DNA from 3 places in the Modestobacter marinus genome. Region 2 is predicted to be linked to each of the others. Evidence: predicted binding sites of a transcription regulator. Region 2 holds the regulator's gene; each other region holds the start of a gene.
The links. The regulator LexA, encoded in region 2, represses DNA repair genes until DNA is damaged. The targets are predictions, from matches to a motif close to TCGAACANNTGTTCGA.
Positions count from the first base shown of each region.

Region 1: FB380_RS11950 (HNH endonuclease signature motif containing protein) is a predicted target of LexA. The motif match lies at 5,760-5,775, and genes of this name have one in related genera.
Region 3: FB380_RS20460 (DUF6504 family protein) is a predicted target of LexA. The motif match lies at 2,401-2,416, and genes of this name have one in related genera.

Region 1 covers NZ_JAAMPA010000001.1:2,512,750-2,520,726, forward strand. The annotation lists gene FB380_RS11920 (electron transfer flavoprotein subunit beta/FixA family protein) at 1-641, shown strand, start outside; gene FB380_RS11925 (electron transfer flavoprotein subunit alpha/FixB family protein) at 675-1,637, shown strand; gene FB380_RS11930 (cysteine desulfurase family protein) at 1,832-3,022, shown strand; gene mnmA (tRNA 2-thiouridine(34) synthase MnmA) at 3,024-4,121, shown strand; gene FB380_RS11940 (methionine synthase) at 4,163-5,200, shown strand; gene FB380_RS11945 (hypothetical protein) at 5,210-5,605, opposite strand; gene FB380_RS11950 (HNH endonuclease signature motif containing protein) at 5,795-6,994, shown strand; gene FB380_RS11955 (GNAT family N-acetyltransferase) at 7,077-7,355, opposite strand; gene ligA (NAD-dependent DNA ligase LigA) at 7,726-7,977, shown strand, end outside.
Region 2 covers NZ_JAAMPA010000001.1:2,741,391-2,749,367, reverse strand. The annotation lists gene FB380_RS13025 (vitamin B12-dependent ribonucleotide reductase) at 1-1,997, opposite strand, end outside; gene nrdR (transcriptional regulator NrdR) at 2,129-2,755, opposite strand; gene FB380_RS25995 (LysM peptidoglycan-binding domain-containing protein) at 3,146-3,478, opposite strand; gene lexA (transcriptional repressor LexA) at 4,003-4,821, shown strand; gene FB380_RS13005 (hypothetical protein) at 4,912-5,991, opposite strand; gene FB380_RS13000 (phosphatase PAP2 family protein) at 5,963-6,691, opposite strand; gene hflX (GTPase HflX) at 6,798-7,977, opposite strand, start outside.
Region 3 covers NZ_JAAMPA010000002.1:954,207-962,183, forward strand. The annotation lists gene FB380_RS20450 (DNA polymerase III subunit alpha) at 1-1,449, opposite strand, end outside; gene FB380_RS20455 (SAV_6107 family HEPN domain-containing protein) at 1,446-1,961, opposite strand; gene FB380_RS20460 (DUF6504 family protein) at 1,961-2,287, opposite strand; gene FB380_RS20465 (YbaK/EbsC family protein) at 2,631-3,158, shown strand; gene FB380_RS20470 (GNAT family N-acetyltransferase) at 3,155-3,748, shown strand; gene FB380_RS20475 (phytoene desaturase family protein) at 3,781-5,406, shown strand; gene FB380_RS20480 (carotenoid biosynthesis protein) at 5,403-6,221, shown strand; gene FB380_RS20485 (glycosyltransferase family 2 protein) at 6,218-7,438, shown strand; partial or broken gene FB380_RS20490 (peroxiredoxin family protein) at 7,528-7,977, shown strand, end outside.

The DNA.
Region 1 (7,977 bases), 230 kb from region 2:
TCACCGTCAAGGAGGCGCAGGGCGGGGAGGTCACGGTGCTGACCGTCGGCCCGGACACCGCCACCGACGCCATCCGCAAGGCCCTGTCGATGGGCGCGGACAAGGCCGTGCACGTGTCCGACCCGGCGATCCACGGCTCCTGCGCCGTGCAGACCAGCGCCGTCATCGCTGCAGCGCTGTCGCAGCTGGAGTACGACCTGGTGCTGTGCGGCGCCGAGTCCACCGACGGTCAGGTGTCGGTGATGCCGGCGCTGCTGTCGGAGCGGCTGGGCATCCCGCAGCTGTCCGGCGCCCGCAAGCTGACGATCGAGGGCTCGATGGCCAAGATCGAGCGGCAGACCGACGGCGGCTACTGGGAGGTCGAGGCGCCGCTGCCGGCGATCGTCTCCACCTGGGACACGATCAACGAGCCGCGCTACCCCTCCTTCAAGGGGATCATGGCGGCCAAGAAGAAGCCGGTGGAGACCAAGACCCTCGCCGACCTGGGCATCGACCCGTCGACCGTGGGCCTGGCCACCGCCACCAGCAAGGTCGTCGACTTCGCCGGCCGCCCGCCCAAGGGCGAGGGCGTCAAGGTCGCCGACGAGGGCGACGGCGCCGACAAGCTGGTGGGCTACCTGGCCGCCCAGAAGATCGTCTGACCGGCGCGACTCAGAGCTGAGGAGAGAACAGACATGGCAGAGGTCCTGGTCCTTGCCGAGCTCAACCCCGCCGCCGGTGGGCCCCGCAAGTCGACGCTGGAGGCGCTGACCGCCGCGCGTGCGCTCGGTGAGCCCGCCGCCGTCGTCATCGGCGCCCCCGGCACCGCCGCGGGCATCAAGGACACGCTGGCGGAGTACGGCGCGGCGAAGGTCTACGTCGCCGAGTCCGACGACGTCGACGCCTACCTGGTGGCCCCCAAGGCCGAGGTGCTGGCCCAGCTGGTCGCGGAGAGGTCGCCGGCCGGGGTCGTCATCCCCTCCTCCCCGGAGGGCAAGGAGATCGCCGGCCGGCTGGCCATCAAGACCGGCAGCGGCTTCCTGACCGACGTCACCGAGATCGCCGCCGACGGCACCGCGACCCAGGTGGCGTTCGCCGGGGCGACGATCGTGCACTCGCAGGTCACCGTCGGCACCCCGATCTACACCCTGCGCGGCAACTCGGTCACCCCCGAGCCTGCCCCGGCCGCCGGCACCGAGGAGACGGTGCAGGTCGCCGTCTCCGAGGCCGCCAAGCAGACCCGGGTGCTGGACCGGGTGGTGGAGCAGAAGTCCAACCGGCCCGAGCTCACCGAGGCCGCGATCGTCGTCTCCGGCGGTCGCGGGGTGGCCAGCGCCGAGAACTTCTCGGTGATCGAGGGCCTGGCCGACTCCCTCGGTGGCGCCGTCGGCGCCTCCCGGGCCGCGGTCGACTCCGGCTTCTACCCGCACTCCTTCCAGGTCGGGCAGACGGGCAAGACCGTGTCGCCGCAGCTGTACATCGCGGTGGGCATCTCCGGGGCGATCCAGCACCGGGCCGGCATGCAGACCTCGAAGACCATCGTCGCGGTCAACAAGGACCCCGAGGCGCCGATCTTCGAGCTGGCCGACTTCGGCGTCGTGGGCGACCTGAACACCGTCGTCCCGGCGGCCACCGAGCAGATCAGCGCCCGCAAGTAACAGCAGGGCCCTCCTGTCCCGCGCGGTGCGGGTGGACGAGGGCGGCTCCACCGTGACGCGTCGGGCGCCGGCCTCCGGGTCGGCGCTCGACGCGGTCGCGGCCACAGCAGCGAGGAGGCGGAGGGCGTGCGCACCCCCACCAGTCGGACACGACCCGGTCGCCCCGGGTGCGCGACGCCTACGCTGGCTGTGCCATGACCTACCTCGACCACGCGGCGACGACCCCGATGCTGCCGGCCGCGCTCGCGGCCATGACCGAGCAGCTGGCCCGGGTGGGCAACGCCTCCTCCCTGCACGCCAGCGGCCGCGAGGCCCGGCGAGTGGCCGAGCAGTCCCGGGAGCGGCTGGCCGCCGCCCTGGGGGCGCGTCCGTCGGAGGTGCTGTTCACCGGCGGCGGCACGGAGGGCGACAACCTCGCCGTCAAGGGGCTGTACTGGGCCCGCCGCACCGCCGACCAGGGCCGTCGGCGCATCGTCGCCAGCCCGGCGGAGCACCACGCCGTCCTCGACAGCGTCGAGTGGCTGGAGAAGCACGAGGGCGCCGAGGTCACCTGGCTGCGGGTCGAACCGACCGGCCGGGTCACCCCCGATGCGCTGGCCGAGGCCCTCGGGAACGGGCGGGACGTCGCGCTGGCCACGGTGATGTGGGCGAACAACGAGATCGGCGCCGTCAGCGACCTGACCGCGCTGGCCGACGTCGCCCACCGGGCCGGGGTGCCGTTGCACACCGACGCGGTGCAGGCGGTCGGCCAGCTGCCCCTGGACTTCGCCGCCAGCGGCGTCGACGCGCTGACCATGACCGGGCACAAGGTGGGCGGGCCGATGGGCGCCGGTGCCCTGCTGCTGCGCCGGGACGCCGAGTGCACCCCGCTGCTGCACGGCGGCGGGCAGGAGCGCGACGTCCGGTCCGGCACGCTGGACGTCGCCGCCATCGTCGGGCTCGCCGCGGCCGCCTCCGCCACGGTCGCCGACCGGGCCGAGCGCACCGCCCGGGTGGCCGCCCTGCGGGACCGGCTCGTCGCCGGCGTGATCGCCGAGGTCCCCGACGTCCAGCTCAACGGCCCGCCACTGGACGACGTCGTCGCTGGTGGCCTGGGTCGGCTCCCCGGCAACGCCCACCTGTCCTTCCCCGGGGCGGAGGGCGATGCGCTGCTCATGCTGCTGGACGCACGCGGCATCGAGTGCTCGACGGGGTCGGCCTGCAGCGCGGGTGTGGCCCGGCCCAGCCACGTGCTGCTGGCCGCCGGCGCCGACCCCGCCCGGGCCCGCAGCTCGTTGCGGTTCAGCCTGGGGCACACCTCGACCGACGCCGACGTCGACGCGTTGCTCGAGGTGATCGGCCCGGTCGTGGAGCGGGCCCGGCGGGCCGGGACCGGGCGGCACTGAGATGCGCCTGATCGCCGCCATGAGCGGGGGAGTGGACTCCGCGGTCGCCGCCGCACTGGCCGTCGAGGCGGGGCACGACGTCACCGGCGTGCACCTGGCGCTCTCGCCCGACCGGCAGACGCTGCGCAGCGGCGCCCGCGGCTGCTGCAGCGTCGAGGACTCCCACGACGCCCGGCGGGTCGCCGACGAGCTCGGCATCCCCTTCTACGTCTGGGACCTGGCCGACCGGTTCCGCGAGGACGTCATCGACGACTTCGTCGCCGAGTACGCCGCCGGCCGGACGCCGAACCCGTGCCTGCGCTGCAACGAGAAGATCAAGTTCTCCGCGGTGCTCGACCGTGCCCGGGCCCTCGGCTTCGACGCCGTCGTCACCGGGCACCACGCCCGACTGGCCGACGGCGAGCTGCGCCGCTCGGTCGACCCGGCGAAGGACCAGTCCTACGTGCTCGGCGTGCTCACCGCCGGGCAGCTGGCCGGCGCGGTGTTCCCGCTGGGCTCGATGACCAAGGAACGGGTGCGGGAGCTGGCCGCCGAGCGCGGCTACGCGGTGGCCACGAAGCCCGACTCGCACGACATCTGCTTCATCTCCGACGGCGACACCCGCGGCTTCCTCGCCCGCCGGTTGGGTGAGCAGCCCGGTCCGGTCGTCGACGCGGCCACCGGCCAGACCGTCGGGACGCACGCCGGTGCGCACGGCTTCACCATCGGCCAGCGTCGCGGGCTGGGGGTCACCGCCGGTGACCAGCGCCCGCGCTACGTGCTGGGCATCGAGCCGGTCAGCCGCACCGTGACGATCGGCACCGCGGAGCAGGCGGAGGTCGACGAGGTGCGCACCGGCGTCCCCACGTGGACCGGGCCGGTGCCCGACCTGCCGTTCCGGGCGCAGGTCCAGCTCCGTGCCCACGCCGCGCCGGTCGCCGTCGAGGTCTCCCTCGCCGAGGACGGCGGCCTGTGCCTGGTCCTCGGGGAGCGCCAGCGCGGCGTCGCCCCCGGGCAGTCGGCCGTGCTGTACGCCCCGGACGCCGAGCGGGGTGACCTGGTGCTCGGCCAGGGCACCGTGCTGCGCGCCGGCGAACGGCCGGAACCCGCACTGACCTGACCGTCTCCGGTCGCAGTCGGACGGCGGGCTACGGTCGGCAGGTGACCTCGGCGACGGACCTCCCGGACGACAGCAGCGAGCCGGGCACCGGGGACGGACCGCACCCCGTGTGGGGACCGGCGACCGGCGTCGGGTCGTTGCCCGGCACCGACCCGGTCGAGGCGATGCGGCTGGTCGTCGGCGAGCTGCCGGACCTCCCGCACCTGCCCGAGCTGCCCGGCCGCGGCGCCGGGTCGGACCTGATCGGTCGCGCGGCCGCCCTGCTGGTCGACCTCTACGTCGACCTCACCCCGGCGGGCTGGCGGCTCGTCGCCCGTCCCGGCGCCGACCTGCGCCGCGCCCAGGAGGCGCTGGCCCGGGACCTCGACGCCCTCTACGACGTGGCCGAGCGCTACGTGGGCCCGCTTAAGGTCCAGGTGACCGGGCCGTGGACCCTCGCGGCCGGGCTCGAGCGCAGCCGGGGCGACCGGGCCGTGGTCGACACCGGGGCGCGCCGCGACCTGGCGCAGTCCCTCGCCGAGGGGATCAGTGCCCACGTCGCCGCGGTCACCGCGCGGGTGCCCGGGGCCTCGGTGCTCGTGCAGCTGGACGAGCCGTCGGTGCCCGCCGTCCTGCAGGGCGGCCTGCCCACGGTCAGCGGTTTCGGCAAGCTGTCGGCGGTCGAGTCGAACGTCGTGGAGGAGCTGCTGACCGGGCTCGTGGAGCAGGTGCCGGCGCCGGTCGTCGTGCACTGCTGCGCCCAGCGCGCCCCGCTCGACCTCTTCCGGGCGGCGGGGGCGCATGGGCTCTCCTTCGACCTGGGGCTGGTGCAGGACCTCGACGCCGTCGGCACCGCGATCGAGGCGGGCACCCACCTCCTCGTCGGCGTCGTCCCCGGCACCGACACCGACCTGGGCCGGCCGAAGGCGACCGCGAGCCGGGTGCAGGCGTGGTGGCGGGAGCTCGGTTTCCCGGCCGAGGAGCTGGCCGGCGCGGTCACCCTGACGCCGTCCTGCGGCCTGGCCGGGGCGAGCCAGGCCTACGCCCGGACGGCGATGGCGCACGTCCGCGAGGCCGCCAAGTACCTGCTGCCGGAGTGACGGCCCGGCTCAGCGCAGGCTGCCGACCAGGCTGACCGGGACGTCGTCCCGCGGGCACACCCACCACGCGGCGGCGTCCCGCACCCGCGCCTGGAGGGGGTGGCTGTCGGGGTGCCGCGGACAGCGCGGCCAGTTGGTCGGGGCGATGCCCCACAGTTCCTCGATGGTCCAGTCCTGGACCCTGTCGGCGACGTCCGCGATCTCCTCCGGCAGCGTGAGGCGGAGATCGACGAGGACGCCCTGACCGCCGTCTCGACCCCAGAGCATCGCGCGGGCCGTGAAGTCGTCGTCGTCGCCTCTGGCGTCGCCGGGCCAGCCATCGTCGACCCGGCGGGGGAGGGGTGCCGAGGTGGCGCGGAGGTCGTCGAAGACCGGCTGGAGGGCGCGCTCGAGGTCGGGGTGCACGGGGGCATGGTGCCGGTCCGGGCTGGTGTCGCGCACCCTGATTCGGTCCACCCCCGGGCTCCGACGCCGGGGCTGTCAAGAGCCTGCTGACATCTGTGGACGAGTCTCTGACCTGCGGATTCGAGTTGTCGACGGGTGTCGTGACCGATATTCTTCGTACACACGTTCGAACGGGTCAGGAGGTGTTCGGTGAGCGAGTTGATCTCCGCGTTGGACGCCCTAGGCGCCGATGACCTGCACGCCCTGACCGACGCGGCCGTGCTGGAGCGGACGGCGTTGCTGGTGCAGGTGGTGAACCGCGCGTCGGCGGAGTTGACCCGCACCGTGCGGTGTGCGGACGCCACGCAGGCCGCCGAGCACGACGGGCTGAAGTCGATGCGGTCGTGGCTGATCGGGCACGCGCGGCTGGCGCCGGCGGATGCGTCGCGGATCCTGCGATCCGGGCGGGTCCTGGAGCACTTCCCGACGCTGGCGGCGGGGTTCGCCGAGGGCTCGGTGACTCCCGAGCAGGTCGACGTGGTGGCCAGGACGGTCGGCCCGACCGAGGTCGCCCGCGCCGGGGGGCAGGGCGTCGACCTCGGGGCGTTCGATGAGGTGTGGACGCGGGTGGCCGTCGCCTCACCGCACCAGTCGCTGGTCGCCGCGGTCCAGGCGTTCGAGGACGCCCTCGACCCGGACGGGCCGGAGCCGGACCCGACGGAGGGGCGGCGGCTGACGATCGCCACGCACGCCGACGGGAGCGTCACCGGCCGCTTCGACCTGGACGTGACCGGCGGGGAGAAGGTGAAGGCCGCGATCGAGTCGATCGTGCAGGCCGACCGGCCGCAAGGTGACGCGCGGACCCGGGCGCAGCAGAACGCCGATGCGCTGGTGCAGTTGTGTGACAACCAGCTGGCTGCCGGTTCGCTGCCCACGCTGCGCACCGTCAAGCCGCACGTCGTGGTGGGGATCGATCTGGCGGACCTGGTCGACCCGGCCACCGGCGCCGGGGCTGGGGAGCTGGGGTTCGGGGCGACGATCTCCGCCGCCCGGGCCCGCTACCTCGCGTGCGACGGGAGCATCTCCCGGATCGTGATGGGCCCCGACGGTGTTCCGCTGGATCTGGGCCGGGACCACCGGGTGGTCACCCCCGGGCTGCGCAAGGCCGTCGAACGCCGCGACAAGAGCTGCGTGTTCGCCGGCTGCGGTGCACCGACGTGGTGGTGCGACGTGCACCACCTCGTCCACTGGCTGCACGGTGGTGAGACGTCGCTGAACAACTCGGCGTTGTTGTGTGAACGGCACCACACCAAGGTCCACCACGGCTTCCGGGTGGCACGAGATCCCGACGGTCGGTGGCGGACCTGGCGCCCCGACGACACCGAGATCCTCATCGGCCCACCGCGGTAGCGGCGTGCGTTCCGACGACAGCCGTGCCGTGCTGTCCGGCGCGGTGGGCGCTGTGCTGTCACGAACGGTGCGCGGCGTGCTGTCAGGGGCAGTGGGCGTAGCGGGTCACCCACAGTCCGGCCAGGACCTCGACGTCCCTCGTGGTGCGGAACCCGAGCGACTCGTACAACCTGCGGGCAGGTGCGTTGTCGCGCCCGGTGGACACCTCGATCATGCGCCCCTCCGCACGCCGGACGACGTCCTGGACCAGCGCCCTGCCGATGCCCTGCCGGTGCGCGGACGGATCGACCACCAGCCGGTCGATGTCCACCGTGACCGGGTGGTACGCCACGGCGATCGCGCCGGCCAGCAGCCCGGCCACATGGGCACCCAGCCACGACAGCTCCCCGCAGCACGCAGCTGGGCGAGGTCCTCGTGCAGGCCGGGGATCCGGTCATCGCCGATGAGGTCGGCCTCGACGGCGTAGGCAGCCCGTTGCAGGGAGAGCAGCTCCGCCCCCACCGCCTCGTCCGCCGCCGGGTCGAGGTCGCGGATCAGCACCGGGCCAGCCTGGCAGCCGGCACCGCGCGGACGCGCCAGGCGTGTCCCGCTGGTGGGGACAGGGCTGCGCGACGAGCCGTGGACACCGGCGGGCAGGACGATGCGGCCAGGGGAGCGGGGCGCCACCCCGCGGGACGGAGCTCGGCTCGGACAGCGGTTGACTGTCGCACCCGCCGGATACGGTCTGAGGCGTGAGCAGCGAGGCAGGGGTGGAGCAGGACACGGTGGAGCGGGCCGACCAGCCCACGGTCGAGGCGGCCGTCGACCGGCAGGACGTCACCGAGGTGCCCGACGACGCACGGACGCGGCACCGCGACCTCTCCGAGGAGCTCGACGGGTACGCCTTCGCCTACTACGTGCAGGACGCCCCGCTGGTCAGCGACGGGCAGTACGACGAGCTGATGGGCGAGCTGAAGGCGCTCGAGGCGGCCCACCCGGCGCTG
Region 2 (7,977 bases):
GTCTTGCTGATCGCGCCGGAGATGAACGGCTGCACCGCGGCCATCATGCGGACGTGGCCCATCGGGGAGATGGACCGCTCGCCCATCGCGCAGTCGAAGACCTCGTAGTGCTCGGGGCGCAGGCTCGGGGCATCGACGACGTGGCCGTGCTCGGCGATGTACTCGACGATCGCCTCGACCTGCTCGTCCTGGTAGCCCAGGCTCTTCAGTGCCCGCGGGACCGTCTGGTTGACGATCTGCATCGAGCCGCCGCCGACCAGCTTCTTGAACTTGACCAGCGAGAAGTCCGGCTCGATGCCGGTCGTGTCGCAGTCCATCATGAAGCCGATCGTGCCCGTGGGGGCCAGCACGGAGGCCTGCGCGTTGCGCCAGCCGTTCTCGGTGCCGATCGCCAGGCACTCCTGCCACTCGGCGGTCGCGGCCTTGAGCACGTCGGCGTCGTCGGCCCCGACCGGGCGGATCGCGTCGTTGGCGGCCGCGTGCTTGCGCATGACCCGGGCGTGGGCATCGGCGTTGCGGGCGTAGCCGTCGTAGGCCCCGACGACCCCGGCCAGCTCGGCCGAACGACGGTAGGCGGTGCCGGTCATCAGCGAGGTGATGGCGGCGGCCAGCGACTGCCCGCCCCGGGAGTCGTAGGCGTGACCGGTGGCCATGAGCATCGCGCCGAGGTTGGCGTAGCCGATGCCCAGCTGGCGGTAGGCCCGGGTGGTCTCACCGATCGGGTCGGTCGGGAAGTCGGCGAAGCAGATCGAGATGTCCATCGCGGTGATGATCAGCTCGACGGCCTTGACGAAGTTCCGGGAGTCGAACGTGCCGTCGTCCTTGAGGAACTTCATCAGGTTCAGCGACGCCAGGTTGCACGAGCTGTTGTCCAGGCTCATGTACTCCGAGCACGGGTTCGAGGCGTTGATCCGCCCCGTCTCGGGGTTGGTGTGCCAGTCGTTGATCGTGTCGTCGTACTGGATGCCCGGGTCGGCGCACTCCCAGGCCGCCTTGGTGACCTTGCCGAACAGCTCGCGGGCGTCGACGGTCTCGATCACCGAACCGTCACCGCGGGCCCGGAGCCCGAAGTCGGTGCCCTCCTCGACCGCGCGCATGAACTCGTCGTTGACCCGGACCGAGTTGTTGGCGTTCTGGTACTGGACGCTGGTGATGTCCTTGCCGCCCAGGTCCATGTCGTACCCGGCGTCCCGCAGCGCGCGGATCTTGTCCTCCTCGCGCGCCTTGGTCTCGATGAACTCCTCGATGTCCGGGTGGTCGATGTCCAGGACGACCATCTTCGCCGCGCGGCGGGTGGCGCCACCGGACTTGATGGTGCCCGCGGAGGCGTCGGCGCCGCGCATGAAGGAGACCGGCCCGGAGGCGGTGCCGCCGGAGGAGAGCAGCTCCTTGGAGGAGCGGATCCGGGAGAGGTTCAGGCCGGCACCGGAGCCGCCCTTGAAGATCAGGCCCTCTTCCCGGTACCAGTTCAGGATCGAGTCCATCGTGTCGTCGACGGCCAGGATGAAGCAGGCGCTGACCTGCTGCGGGGAGGCCGTGCCGACGTTGAACCAGACGGGCGAGTTGAAGCTGAACACTTGGTGCAGCAGCATCCAGGTGAGCTCGTGCTCGAAGACCTCGGCGTCGCCCTCGCTGGCGAAGTAGTCGTGCTCACGGCCGGCCGCGCCGTAGGTCAGGACGACCCGGTCGATGAGCTGCCGCAGGCTCGTCTCACGCTGGGAGCTGCCGACCGCACCCCGGAAGTACTTGGTGGTGACGATGTTGGTGGCGTTGATGCTCCACTCGGCCGGGAACTCGACCCCGCGCTGCTCGAAGTTGATCGAGCCGTCCCGCCAGTTGGTCATGACGACGTCGCGGCGCTCCCACACGACCTCGTCGTAGGGGTGCACACCGGCGGTGGTGAACACCCGCTTGACCTTCAGGCCCTTGCCGCGGCTGGGGGCCTTGGCGGTGCGGCGGTTCCGGCTGGTGCTGAGGCGGTCGGCTGTCTCGGTCATCGTGCGAGGGCTCCCTGGGTCGGACTGGTGCGGTGGTGCTGGCGGAGCGGCTGGGGAAGCCGGCGGGGTGCCGGAGCCGGGTCGTGCGGTCTCCTCGTCGAGACCTGTCTAGCGGAGGGGTCGGACAGTTCTCACGGGCCGCCGGCGCTGCCGCCGTCGACTGGTCGCGGCCGCTCGGCAGCTCGCCGGCGGGTGGTCGTGCCGGTCGCGGGGCTCTCCCGGTCGCCGTCGACCGGGCCCCGCTCGGCGGGCGGCGCCTCGGAGGGCGTCGCGTCCGAGGGCTTCGCGTCGGAGGGCTTCGCGGCGCTGCGGGCCGGTGCACCGCGGAGCTCGGCGATCTCCTTCTCGAAGTCGGCGACCGAGGAGAAGCTGCGGTAGACGCTGGCGAAACGCAGGTAGGCGACCTCGTCCAGGTCGCGCAACGGGCCGAGGATGGCCAGGCCGACCTCGTGGCTGGGGATCTCGGCGCAGCCGGTGGCCCGCACGGCGTCCTCCACCTGCTGGGCGAGCAGGGCCAGCTGGTGCTCGTCGACCGGCCGCCCCTGGCAGGCGCGCCGGACGCCGGCGACGACCTTGCCGCGGGTGAAGGGCTCGCTCACGCCGCTGCGCTTGACGACGGCGAGGACCGCCTCCTCCACGGTGGTGAAGCGGCGCCCACAGCCGGGGCAGGAGCGTCGACGGCGGGTGGTCGCCCCCTCGTCGGTCTCCCGGGAGTCGATGACCCGGCTGTCGGGGTTGTGGCAGAAGGGGCAGCGCATGTCGATCTCCTCCTCCCCGAGGTGTCGTGCGGGGCCTGCCCACGGCGTCGTAAGACCGTGACCGGGCTCCCCGCCGAAGGCCGTGCTGTGGACTGCGCCGGGGACATCCGGTGGATGCGCCGGGGAGAACGTGTGGAACGGCTGTGGATGGCTTACAGCCCTGTAACTACTAGATGTTGTGGTGGAACCGTACGACCACCCCTACAGGTGTGCAAGCCCTGACGAGCGTGTCGTCTTCCGCATCTGCCCCGAGGACCCCGCCCGCCCCATCCGCGGCCACCCACACCGGGCTCGCCGGCCCCGATCGGGCAGGTCAGGGCCGCGACGCGAGGGCACGCCCGACACTCTCGGCGCACCGCCCGACCGGAGGTACGCCCACCGGCGGACGGCTCACGGGAGCTCGAGCACCTGGCCGGGGACGAGGTCGACACCGGGGAGGTCGTTCACGTCGAGCAGGGCGTCCACCACCGCGCGCCGGTCCTCCTCGGGCGCGATCTCCCCCGCGATGGACCACAGCGTGTCCCCGTCCTGGACCACGATCGTCGTCGAGCCCGCCAGCTCGAGGCCACCCCCGGCCCCGCCGACCTCGACCGCGATCGTCGCCGCGGCGACGGAGAGCCCGAAGGCGATGGACAGGCCGGCGACGACCCGCCGCCCACGCCGGGTGAGACGCAGGGGCGGCTGCTCGTCGCGACCACGGGCGGCGACCCGACCGGACCGCACCGACAGCCCGGCACACCCACCGCCGCGCACACCGCGGCCGCCGGTCGGGGCGTCGAGGCCCGTACGCCCTCCACCCACCCGGCCGGGCCCCGGTCGGACGACCGCGGGGGCCGCCGGCCGAGGCGCCCGCCGCAGCGCGGCGCCGCGGCCCGGCGCCGCCGTCCTGGGCGGACGCGTCACCGTCCGCCCGGTCGGGAACGGGAGGACGACCGCCGCGACGGGAGACGCAGCGGTGAGCTCGGGCTGGGGACTGGCCATCGGAGTGCTCCAGGGGTCTCACGGTGCCGGACGGTCGAACAGGCGTTCGAATCGAACGCCTGCGCGATGTCTACCGCACACCTCCGACAGGAACACGCCGACACGGCGACTCCTTCGAACACGTGTTTGAACGAAGGGCCCGGAGGCGATACGGTTCCGAGGCGATCGAGGGCGGCGTCCGCGGTCCCGGCTCGCCGTGGTCACACGGCTGTCGGTGCGGCAGAGCGCCGGGAACTGCTGCCGAGGCAGCCGGACGAGGAGGACACATGGCGGTCGACGGCCCGAAGGCGCGCGGCGGCACGAGTCCCTCGCGGCGTGGCGCGTCCAGCACGACACCCGCCGACGACGCAGCGCCGACGGCGGCGGGCGCCGCGGTGCGCGAGTTCCCCGACCGGTCCGCCGACGGCGACGGTCTGACCCAGCGGCAGCGCCGGGTGCTCGAGGTCATCCGCGACTCCATCGAGCGCCGCGGCTACCCGCCCTCCGTCCGGGAGATCGGCGAGGCGGTCGGCCTCTCCTCGGCCTCGTCGGTGGCCCACCAGTTGTCGGTGCTGCAGCGCAAGGGGTGGTTGCGCCGTGACCCGAACCGGCCGCGTGCGCTCGACGTGCGACTGCCCGGTGACGCCACCGCGACGGGCACGAGCGAGCCCGCCGCCGAGGGGCCGGCCGGTCCGGGCGCGGCCGGTGCCGTCGACGACGCCACGACGCCTCGCCCCACGTACGTGCCCCTGGTCGGCCGGATCGCGGCCGGCGGTCCGGTGCTGGCCGAGCAGGCGGTCGAGGACGTCTTCCCGCTGCCCCGCGAGCTGGTCGGCGAGGGCACGCTGTTCATGCTGAAGGTGGCCGGTGACTCGATGGTCGACGCGGCGATCTGTGACGGTGACTGGGTCGTCGTCCGGCAGCAGCCGACCGCAGAGAACGGCGAGATCGTCGCCGCGATGATCGACGGCGAGGCGACGGTCAAGACGTACAAGCGGCGCGACGGGCACGTGTGGCTCCTGCCGCACAACGACGCCTACGAGCCCATCCCCGGCGACGACGCCACGGTCCTCGGCCGGGTCGTCACCGTGCTCCGCCGGGTCTGACCCGGGCGGGCGGCGCCGGGCCTCCGTTCAGGTCGGGCGCCGCCGACGCGTGCCGCCAGGTCCTCGGCCGGGTCGCCACCGCGCCCGCCCTCAGGCCGGGCGCCGCCGCAGCTTGCCGCCCAGCCACACGAGGACGGTGGCCACGGAGGCGGCGATGAGACCGGCGGTCAGCGGCTCCACCCCACCGGCGGTCGCCAGCGACCCGGCCGCGTCCTCGGTGGCCGCCGCCGGGTCCGCCGGGGCGGTGCCCGCCAGGTCACCGGTGGCGGGCACCTGGGTGACCACCGCGGGCAGCCCCTCGCCGGCGACCAGCAGGTCCCGGTCGTTGGCCGCGAAGGTGATGGCCTCCCCCTGGGGTGCCTCCGGCAGCGGCACCCGCACCGGCGACCCGGCCAGCGCTCCGGCGACGTCCGAGCCGCTCAGCGGCCAGACGTAGGCGTCGGTGTAGGTCCGCAGGGCGATGCGCGAGCCGTCCGTGGAGACCGCACCACCGGTGACCATCAACTGTCCGGCCCGGCCCACCGGACCGCCCGGCGTGCCGGTCAACGTGAAACCGAGCGTCGCCACCTGGCTCATCGGCACGGTGGCCCCGTCGGCGAGGGGCGCATCGGGGCGGTACACGGAGCTGGCGCCGAGCACCTCCTTGGTCACCAGGTACGGGGTGCCGTCGGGCGCGAGCAGGAGCGCCTCGGCGTCGTGCGCCCCGTCGGGGTAGGTCAGCCTGGTCAGCACCGTGGTCCCGTCCGGGCGGAGGCCGATCAGCGCCACCGTCTCCCGGCTCTGCGCGTTGTCGCCGATGTCGGCGACCCAGAGGGTGCCGTCGACGGCGAGGGCGAGGTCCTCCGGGTCGTAGGGGTCGACCTCCGCGGAGCGCACCTCGCCCACCGCGCAGGCTCCGTCGAGCAGCAGCACCTCGACGCGGTCGCCGCCGTCGTTCATCGCGAGCATCGTGTCCCCGGCGCCGGCCAGGCCGGAGAGCTCGGGGAGCCGCGGGTCGGTGACCTCGCACCGGGTGACCGGCTCGCCGTAGGGAGCGGCCCCGTCGTCGGCAGCCGCGGACCCGGCCGGCAGCAGCGCGAGCAGCAGGCCGGCGGGCGCACAGAGGGCGGCGCCCGCCGCCGTCCTGCGGCGGGTGGCGCCGCTACGCCTCGGATCGGCCGGCTCTGGCACCGACCCAGCGTGACAGCACGGCAGCGTCCAGTGCGTGAACCACGCCCAACAGCAGGAGCCCGACCGAGAGCCCGACCACCGCGTCGGTGACCCAGTGGAAGTCCAGCGCCACCATGGCCACTCCCGTCGCCACCGGCCCCAGCACGCTGAGCAGCCAGGCGGCCCGCTGCACGCCGGCGGGCAGACGGTACTCGACGGCCTGCCACCGGGCCACGCCCCACATCAGGACGGCGTTCGCCACGTGGCCCGAGGGGTAGCTGGCCCCGTCCTGGTGGAAGAACGACCCGGGGAAGGCCGGGGCCGTGCGGCCGGTGCCCCACTTGAAGGCGTAGACCACGGTGGTGAGCAGGGCCAACGCGACGACCACCCGGACCAGCGGCACGAGGGTCCGCTCCCGCACGGCCAGCCAGGTGACCAGGCCGGCCAGCACGACGAGGATCGTCACCCGCCCGCCCAGCTGGGTGACCACCCAGATCGGCCAGTAGGCCCACGAGTCCCGCAGCGCCCAGACGCTGGTCACCTCGGAGACCCGCAGGTCCATCCGCTCCAGCCACCCGCGGCCCAGCAGGTTGACGGTGACCCCGACGGTGACCAGGGCGGCGAGGAGCAGGACCCACCACGGCGGCCGGCCCACGCCCACCACCCGTGGGACCGGCCGGTCGGCGGCGGTCGCCATGCGGTCCACCGCTCCCCTGGTCACCGCGTCACGGTACCGGGGCCGTGACCTGGTCGTGATCCACCGGGCGGTCCGCCGACCCCGCTGCCGCGGCGTGACACGTGTGCGCCGGCGGCAGCGGGGTCGCGCGTCAGTGCTCGACGGCCGGGGCCGTGAAGCCCTCGAGCTGCGCGGCCAGGCCCGCGTCGACCCGCGCGGTCAACCGGGTCCCGGTGGCCTCGTGCGCCTCCTCGACGACCTCGCCGTCCCGGTGCACCCGGGCGACCAGGTCACCCCGGTCGTAGGGCACGAGCACCTCGACGTCGATGTGCGGGTGCGGCAGCCGCTGGGCGATCACGTCGCGCAGCGCCTCGATGCCCTCGCCCGTCCGGGCGGAGACCCACATCGCCCCGGGGAGCGCCTGGCGCAGGGCCAGCATGTCCTCCTCGGTCATGGCGTCGACCTTGTTCACGACGATGAGCTCCGGCACGGCCGCGGCGTCGATCTCGTTGAGCACCGTGTGCACCGCGTCGATCTGGCCGAGCGGGTCGGAGTCGGACCCGTCCACGACGTGCACGAGCAGGTCGGCGGCGGCCACCTCCTCCAGCGTGGACCGGAAGGCGTCGACCAGCTGGTGCGGCAGGTGGCGGACGAAGCCGACGGTGTCGGTCATCGTGTACTCGCGCCCCTCGGGCGTCTGCGCCCGGCGGACGGTCGGGTCCAGAGTGGCGAACAGCGCGTCCTGCACCAGCACGCCGGCGTCGGTGAGCTGGTTGAGCAGGCTGGACTTGCCGGCGTTGGTGTAGCCGGCGATCGCCACGCTCGGCGTCGCGTTGCGGTCGCGGGAGTTGCGCTGCGTCGTGCGGGCGGTCGCCATGCCGGCGATCTCCTTGCGCAGCTTGCTCACCCGGGAGCGGATCCGCCGCCGGTCGGTCTCGATCTTCGTCTCACCCGGACCACGGGTGCCGATGCCGCCACCGCCGGCGACCCGGCCACCGGCCTGCCGGCTCAGCGACTCACCCCAGCCGCGCAGCCGGGGCAGCATGTACTGCATCTGCGCCAGCTCGACCTGGGCCTTGCCCTCCCGGCTGGTGGCGTGCTGGGCGAAGATGTCCAGGATCAGGGCGGTCCGGTCGACGACCTTGACCTTGAGCACCTTCTCCAGCTGGTTGAGCTGGCCAGGAGCCAACTCGCCGTCGCAGATCACCGTGTCCGCGCCGGTGGCTGCGACGACCTCACGCAGCTCGGCGGCCTTGCCCGAGCCGACGTAGGTGGCCGGGTCCGGCTTGTCGCGGCGCTGGATCAGCGCGTCGAGGACCTGGGAACCGGCG
Region 3 (7,977 bases), on a different contig from region 2:
GTCGCGGACCGCGTGCCGCACCCGGTAGGTGTCCATCATCGAGATGCAGCTGACCCGGGAGGCGCCGAAGCGCTCGATCACCGCGTCGTAGACCTCCATCCGGCGGGCGGACTCGACGTCGATGTCGATGTCAGGCAGCTGGTGACGCAGCGGGGAGAGGAAGCGTTCCATCAGCAGCCCGTACCGGATCGGGTCGACGTCGGAGATGCCCAGCAGGTAGGTGACCAGGCTGCCGGCGCCCGAGCCCCGGGCCGCGGCGCGGACCCGCAGCTCCTTGATCAGGGTGACCACGTCGGCGACGGTGAGAAAGTAGGAGGGGTAGCCGAGGGAGTCGATGACCGCCAGCTCCTCCTCCAGCCGCTCGCGCACCGCGGCCGACGGCGTCATCCCGCGCCGGCCGAACCCGGCCTCGCAGCGGGCCCGCAGCACCGCCGACGGGCCCATCCCCTGCTCGGCCGCGCTGGTGACCACGTCGAGCTCGGGATAGCGCACGGTGCCGATGCCGAGGTCGGCCCGGACGTCGACCGCGCACTGCTCGGCGACCCGGGCGGTGGTCTCCAGCAGGCGCAGGGCGGCGTCCCGGTCCGGCCCGGCCAGCTCCTCGGCCAGCAGCGCCATCTCCTTGCCCGACTTCAGGTGCCCCTCGGCGGTGCGCCGGTCGACGTGCCGCTGGCCCAGCGGCACCAGCCGGCGGGCGGCGTCCAGCACGTCGGCGGTCGGGGCGTCGAGGGCGTCGACGTAGCGGACGGCGTTGGTCAGCACCGCCGGCACCCCGGCCTCGGCCGCCAGCCGCAGCATCGCCTGGGCACGGGACCGGTCGCCCTGGCCGCGGTGGTGCACGACCTCGAGCACCAGCTGGCCGGGCCCGAACACCGATCGCCAGGTGGCCAGCCGGGCGTGCGCCAGGTCGGCCCGGCCGGCGGCCAGCGCACGGCCGACCGAGGACCCCGGCCCCAGCACCGCCAGCAGCCCGGCCGAGTGCGCGCCGGCCAGCGTCAGCGAGCTGACCGGCTCGCCGCGGGTGCCACCGAGGTGGGTGGCGCTGGTGAGCCGGCACAGCGACCGCCAGCCCGCGCCGTCGCGGGCGAGGAAGGTGACCCGGGGCAGCCGCGGGTCGACGCTGGCCCCGCCGCGCGCCGGGGCCCGGCGGCCGGCGGGGTGGGCGGCCCGGTGCCGGGCCGCGGCGGTGATCCGCCCGGGGGTCTGGTCACCCGGCTCGCCGCCGGCGACCGGGTCGACGGCGAGGTCGACGCCGAACAGCGGCCGGATGCCCGCCGACCGGCAGGCCAGGGCGAACTTGACCGCGCCGTACAGACCGTCGCGGTCGGTCAGGGCCAGCGCGCCCATGCCGTGCTCGGCCGCCCGGGCGACCAGGTCGGCCGGGTGGTTGGCGCCGTGCCGCATCGAGTACCCCGACGCGACGTGCAGGTGGACGAAGGGGTCGCTCACGAGGTGGGGCCGGAGCCGCGGTGGCCCGGGCTGCGCCGGTGCGAGCCGGGGTCGACCGCACGCAGGCGTGCGGGCGCCGGCGGTGCCGGGCGGCTGATCGTGGCCTCCACGACGCCGAGGAACGTGCCGACGTCCCGGACCAGGTCGTCGGCCTCCCGTTCGGTGACCGCGTGCGAGAGGCCCGCCTCGGCGGCGGCGCGCTTGGCCGCCCCGGCGGCGAAGAACGCGGCCCACTCCCCGAGCTCGGGGGCGACCTGACCGATCAGCACCCAGGCGCTGCGCGGCCGGCGCCGCCCGGACTCGGGCTGGGTGCGCGCGGCCAGCACGGCCGCCGCGGCGCGCAGGGCGGCCAGGTGCGCGGTCGCGTACCGCCAGGCCGCGTCCGGGCTGCTGGCGGCCTCGGCCAGCCCCCGATGGGCCTGACCGAGCAGCTGGGCGGCGGCCGCGGGCAGCGGCGGGAGCAACGGGAGCTGCCCGTCGGTGGCGGCCGGGAGGGCCCGGGCGGCGCCCATCAGTCGTGCACCCGGACGAGCAGCCACTGGTTGCCCGTCGGCTCCCAGGACAGGTCGAAGACGCCCGCGAAGCTCATCCGGGACCGGCCTGCGCGGACCGCCTCGACCCGCCAGACCTGCCGGGTGGCGACCAGCTCGGCCGACGCCCCACCCCCTCCGGCGGCATCGGGCTGCCACCACGGCGCGGTCTCCACCCACGAGTCGAGCAGCTCCCCCACCACGTACCGGGTCTGTCCGCGCCAGAACTCGGCCGGCCCCGACGGCCCCTGCTCGACCTGCACCTCTTCACCGACGCGGCCACCGGCCCCGGCGAGCACTCGGCTCATGTCAGACTCCGCAACTCGTCGCCCCTCCCGGCACCCCACCCCACCGGCCCGGCGGGGAAGCGCACGTCGGGGAAGGACGTGACGGCCCGGGCCGGCGAACGGGTCGCCGGTGTTCGAACAGGTGTTCGAACACCGATGAGTAGACCGGACCGGCCGGGGGTGGTCAAGCCGAACGGGCGTGTCGGCGTCCGTGTCGTTACAGCGACTGCACTCGTGGCGTCGGCGCTCCCTCGAGTCCGGGTCGAGGGTCGCCGTCGGCCTCGGCCGACGCCCGCTCACGGTCGGCAGCGGCCGCAGGTCCCGGGTGGCGCACGGCCCCGGGGCCGGTGGGAGGATCGCGGGCATGACCGCTGCGGAGACCCCGCACCACCCCCGGGTCGCCGAGGTCGAGCAGGTCCTGCGCGCCGCCGGCGTCGCCGGCGAGGTGCGCACCCTGCCCGACAGCGCCCGCACCGCCGCCGCCGCGGCCGCCCAGCTCGGCGTCGAGGTCGGGGCGATCGCCAACAGCCTGGTGTTCGACGCCGGCGACGTCCCGCTGCTCGTGCTCACCAGCGGCGCACACCGGGTCGACGAGGCCCTGGTCGCCGACCTCCTCGGCGTCCCGCGGATCACCCGGGCCACCCCCGAGTTCGTCCGCCGGCACACCGGTCAGGCGATCGGCGGGGTGGCCCCGGTCGGCCACCCGGAGCCGATCGGCACCCTGGTCGACGTCGAGCTCGCCCGGCACCCCCAGGTGTGGGCGGCCGCCGGGCACCCGCACACCGTCTTCCCCACCAGCTACGACGAGCTGCTGCAGCTCACCGCCGGCACCCCCGCGGAGGTCGGCCCCGGCCCCTCCCCGGCCGCCGCGGACGAGGAGACCTCCCGATGACCGGCACCACCCCCGCCACCCGGATCACCGAGCTGCCCGCCGGCTGGATGCGCGAGCACCTGCACGAGGCGCTGGCGATCTACGGGGCGGCGATGGGCTACGGCGACTCCGTCGTCGCCGGGCGGTACGGCTACGCCGTCCAGCACACCGAGCGGGAGGGGTTCCGCGCCGTCGGCGCCTTCGCCGAGGTGCGGCAGGACGACGGCACGGTCGGCGAGCGGCTGGTCGGCTTCGGCTACGGCTACGTCGTCGCCCCCGGCCAGTGGTGGCACGACCAGGTCCGCAACGCCCTGGACCGCCGGACGGCGAAGCAGTGGCTGCCCGGCGCGTTCGAGGTGTGCGAGCTGCACGTGCACCCCGACCGGCAGAGCCAGGGCCTCGGCCGACAGCTGCTGCACGCGCTGCTGGCCGACCTCCCCCAGCCGGCCGCCCTGCTGAGCACCCCGGACACCGACACCAAGGCCTTCCGGCTGTACCACGCCGACGGGTTCGTCGACCTGGCCCGCGGCTACCACTTCCCCGGCGACGCCCGTCCCTTCGCCATCCTGGGCGCGCGCCTGCCGCTCACCCGCCCGGCTGGGAAGGGCTGATCACCGTCGACAGCACCGCGGACGTCGTCGTCATCGGCTCCGGGCACAACGGGCTCGTCGCCGCCTGCCACCTGGCCCGGGCCGGGCTGCGGGTGGAGGTGGTGGAGTCCGACGAGGTGCTCGGCGGTGCCGTCTCCACCGTCGAGCGCTGGCCCGGCGTCCGGGTCGACCGCGGGTCCAGCGCCCACGTGATCATCCGGCACAGCGGGGTGGTCGAGGAGCTGGAGCTCGAGCGCTTCGGCCTCCGCTACGTCGACTGCGACCCCTGGGGGTTCGCCCCCGCACCGGTGCCCGGCGACCCCGGTCCCGACGGCCGGCCGCTGGTCTTCTCCGTCGACCTCGACGCCACCTGCGCCTCCATCGCCGCCGCCTGCGGGGACGCCGACGCCGCGGCCTACCGCCGGTTCGTCGAGGTGTGGGGGCCGCGCAGCGCCGCCGTCGTCCGTGCCTTCGGCGACCGGCCGGCGATGACCCGGCTGGTCCGGCACCTGTGGCCGGTCGGCGCCCCCCGGCGCGGCCAGCCGCGCACCCCGGGCGGGGAGATCGCCACCGACTTCCTCGGCTCCGGCGACGCCCTGCTCGACCGCTGGTTCACCAGCGAACGGCTCAAGGCCGCCCTCGCCTGGTTCGGCGCCCAGTCCGGGCCCCCCATGTCCGAGCCCGGCACGGCGGCGATGGTCGGCTGGGTGGCGCTGCTGCACGACGTCCCGCCCGGCCACCCGGTCGGCGGCTCGGGCGGGCTCACCCAGGCACTGGCCGCCCGGCTGGCCAGTGACGGCGGCCGGGTCACCCTCGGGGACGGCGCGGCCCGCCTCCTCGTCGACGGGCCGCCCGACGACCGGCGGGTCACCGGGGTGCAGACCGTCTCCGGGCGGCGGATCACCGCACCGGTGGTCGTCGCCGCCTGCCACGTGCTGGCCACCCGGGCGCTGGCCGGCGACGACGCCCCGCCCGCACTGGCCGAGGCCGACCCGCCGCTGGGCAACGGCTTCGGCCTGGTGCTGCGCTGCCAGACCGACGCCCTGCCGAACTACCCCGGCGCGGGCGAGGAGGCGCTGCAGGGCCTGCAGCTGCTCTGCACCGACCGGGCCCAGCTGGCCCGGGCGCACGGCGACTGGCTGGCCGGCGAGCTGCCCCGGGAGCCGGTCCCGCTGGCCATGTCCTTCTCCGCGAGCGACCCGACCCTGGCCCCGGCCGGCCAGCACGTGGTCACCATCTGGGGGCAGTGGTACCCCTACGAGCTCGCCGACGGGTCGGACTGGGCGGAGATCGCCGACCGGGCCGCCCAGCAGCTGATCGCCGCGGTCGACCGGTACGCACCCGGCTTCGGCGACTCGGTACAGCGGCTGTACGTGCAGACCCCGCTGAAGCTGGAGCAGGAACTGTCCCTGCTGCGTGGCAACGTCATGCACGTGGAGATGAGCCTGGCCAGCATGTTCGGCTTCCGGCCGACCCCGGCGCTGTCCGGTCACCGGGTGCCGGGGCTGGGCGGGCTGTACCTCACCGGCGCCTCCACGCACCCCGGAGGCGGGGTCTCCGGCAACTCCGGCCGCACCGCCGCCCGGGTGGTGCTGGCCGACCGCCGGCCGGCCGCCCGGCTGCGGGCCCGGCTGACGGGCGGTGCCGGGCGTCTCGCGCGCCGGAGGACGGCGGGGTGACCGGGGCGCTCACCGCACGCCGGCCGGGCACCGACCCGGCTCCCCTGCCCTGGCTGCCGCTCGCGCTCACCGTCGCGCTGCTGGGCACCGCGATCGCCTACCCGCTCAGCAGCGGCTCCGCCCGCGACGCGGTCAGCTGGACGATCGTCCTGCTGGGGTCGGCGGTCTCGGTCAGCCACGCCACGATCAGCCGTGGCGCCCGCACCGGTGCCGGGCTGCTCGTCCTCGTCGGCGTCGTCGCGGTGCTGTTCGAGGCGCTCGGGCTCAGCACCGGCTTCCCCTACGGCGAGTACCGCTACAGCGACATGCTGGGGCCGACGCTGCTCGGGGTGCCCTTCCTGGTGCCGCTGGCCTGGCTGATGATGGCCTGGCCGAGCTGGGTGCTCGCCGCCCGGCTGACCTCGCGGGTGCGCCCCGCCCGGCGCCGGGCCGCCCGGGTGGCGGGAGCGGCCTACGTCTTCGCCGGCTGGGACGTCGTGCTCGACCCGCAGCTGGTGCAGGCCGGCTACTGGCGGTGGGCGAACCCGGAGCCCGGCCTGCCCGGCATCCCCACCGTGCCGCTCACCAACCTCGCCGGCTGGCTGCTGGCCGGACTGGTGCTGATGAGCCTGCTCGACGTGCTCGTCGAGCGCACCAGCCGGCTCCCCCGGATCGGCGACGCTGCGCCGCTGCTCACGCTGGGCTGGATGGTGCTGGGCGGGGCGCTGGCCCACGCTGCCTGGCTCGACCTCCCGGGATCGGCGGTCTGGGGCGTCGTCCTGGCGGTGCCGGTGCTCGCCGTCCTCGCCGTCCAGGCGCGGCGGGGCCGCCGGTGAGCGCGGCCTGGCGCCGGCTCCTGCGGGTGTGCGCCGGGCTGTCCGTGGTCGCCGCCGTCCACGCCGCGCTGAACAGCCGGCTCCTCCGCCGGCCACCGGCCCTGCCCCGGCCGGTCGCCCGGCGGGTGACCGTGGTGGTCCCGGCACGCGACGAGGCCGACCAGATCGAGGGCTGCCTGGCCGCCGTGCTCGACCAGCGCGGGGTGCCCGGCCTGCGGGTCGTGGTCGTCGACGACGGCTCCACCGACGACACCGCCGCGCGCGTGGTGGGCGTGGCCGATCCGCGGGTGACGTTGCTGCCCGCCATCCCGCCCGGGCCGGGCTGGCTCGGCAAGCCGAACGCGTGCGCCCAAGGCGCCGCTGCCGCTCACCGGGCGCCCTCGGACGGCCGGGCACCCTCGGACCACCAGGCGACCACCGACGACCGGGCGACCACCGACGACGTGCTGGTGTTCCTGGACGCCGACGTCCGGCTGATGCCCGACGCGATCGCCTCCGCGGTCGCCCTGCTCGACGACGCGGCACTCGACCTGGTCTCCCCCTGGCCGCGGCAGCTCACCGGCAGCGCGGCCGAGCGGCTGGTCCAGCCGCTGCAGCAGTGGCTGTGGGCCACCCTCCTGCCGCTGCGGCTGGCCGAGCGGTCACCACGACCGTCGCTGGCGGCGGCCAACGGCCAGTTCCTGGTGGTCCGCCGGGCCGCCTACGACCGGGCCGGCGGGCACGGCGCCGTGCGCGGTGAGGTGATCGAGGACGTCGCACTGCTGCGCGCGGTCAAGGCCGCCGGGGGCCGGGGCGTCGTCGTCGACGGGTCGACGCTGGCCGCCTGCCGGATGTACGACGGCTGGCCGGGGGTCCGGGACGGCTACACGAAGTCGCTGTGGTCGGCGGTCGGCGGTCACCCGGCGGCGGCCGCCGGTGTCGCCGCCGGGCTCAGCGCCGTCTGGCTGCTGCCGCCGCTGGCCGCGCTGACCGGCTCCCGCGCCGGCCTGGTCGGCTACGCCGCCGGGGTGGTCAACCGGGCCGTGGTCGCGACCCGCACGGGCGGCCGGGCCTGGCCGGACTCCCTGGCGCATCCGGTGTCGATCGCGCTGCTCGACGTGCTGGTCGCCCGCTCGGTGGCCGGTCACCGGAACGGGTCGCTCCGGTGGCGCGGGCGCGCCCTCTCCCCCGCCGCCGCCCAGCGGGCCGACCTCCCAGCACCCATCCTGGGCAGATGACCAGCAGCGACCTCCTCAGCCTGCGCACCGACGAGCGCGCCGCACTCCTCTTCGTCGGGTTGCGCGGCGACTGGTAGCCCTACTGCTGCGCCCAGGCGGTCCGCCTGGCCCGGTCCCTGTCCCGCATCTCCGCCGCCGGCGCCGAGGTGGTGCTCGCCTCGGTCGATCCCCCCGAGGTGCAGCTGGCCATGGACCGCACCTGGCACCTGCCCTTCCGGTGGGCCAGCGACCCGGGCGGCACCCGGCTGGCCCAGCCCCTGGACGCCTGGGACACCGAGGCCTCGATCTTCCGGCCGGTCGTCATCGTGGTCGCCCCGGACGGCCGCGAGGTGTTCCGCGAACTGTCCCGGGACTTCACCGACCGCACCGACGACGAGCCGGTGCTGACCGCCATCGAGGCCCTGGGGCTCCCCGCGCTCCCCGAGCCGGCCCCCTGGGCGCCCGAGGGCGTGGTCCCGCACCCGTCGAAGCGCGTGTTCACGCCCAGCTCCTTCATCCCCTACTTCCGCGCGATCCGGTTCAACACGATGGCGCTGAGC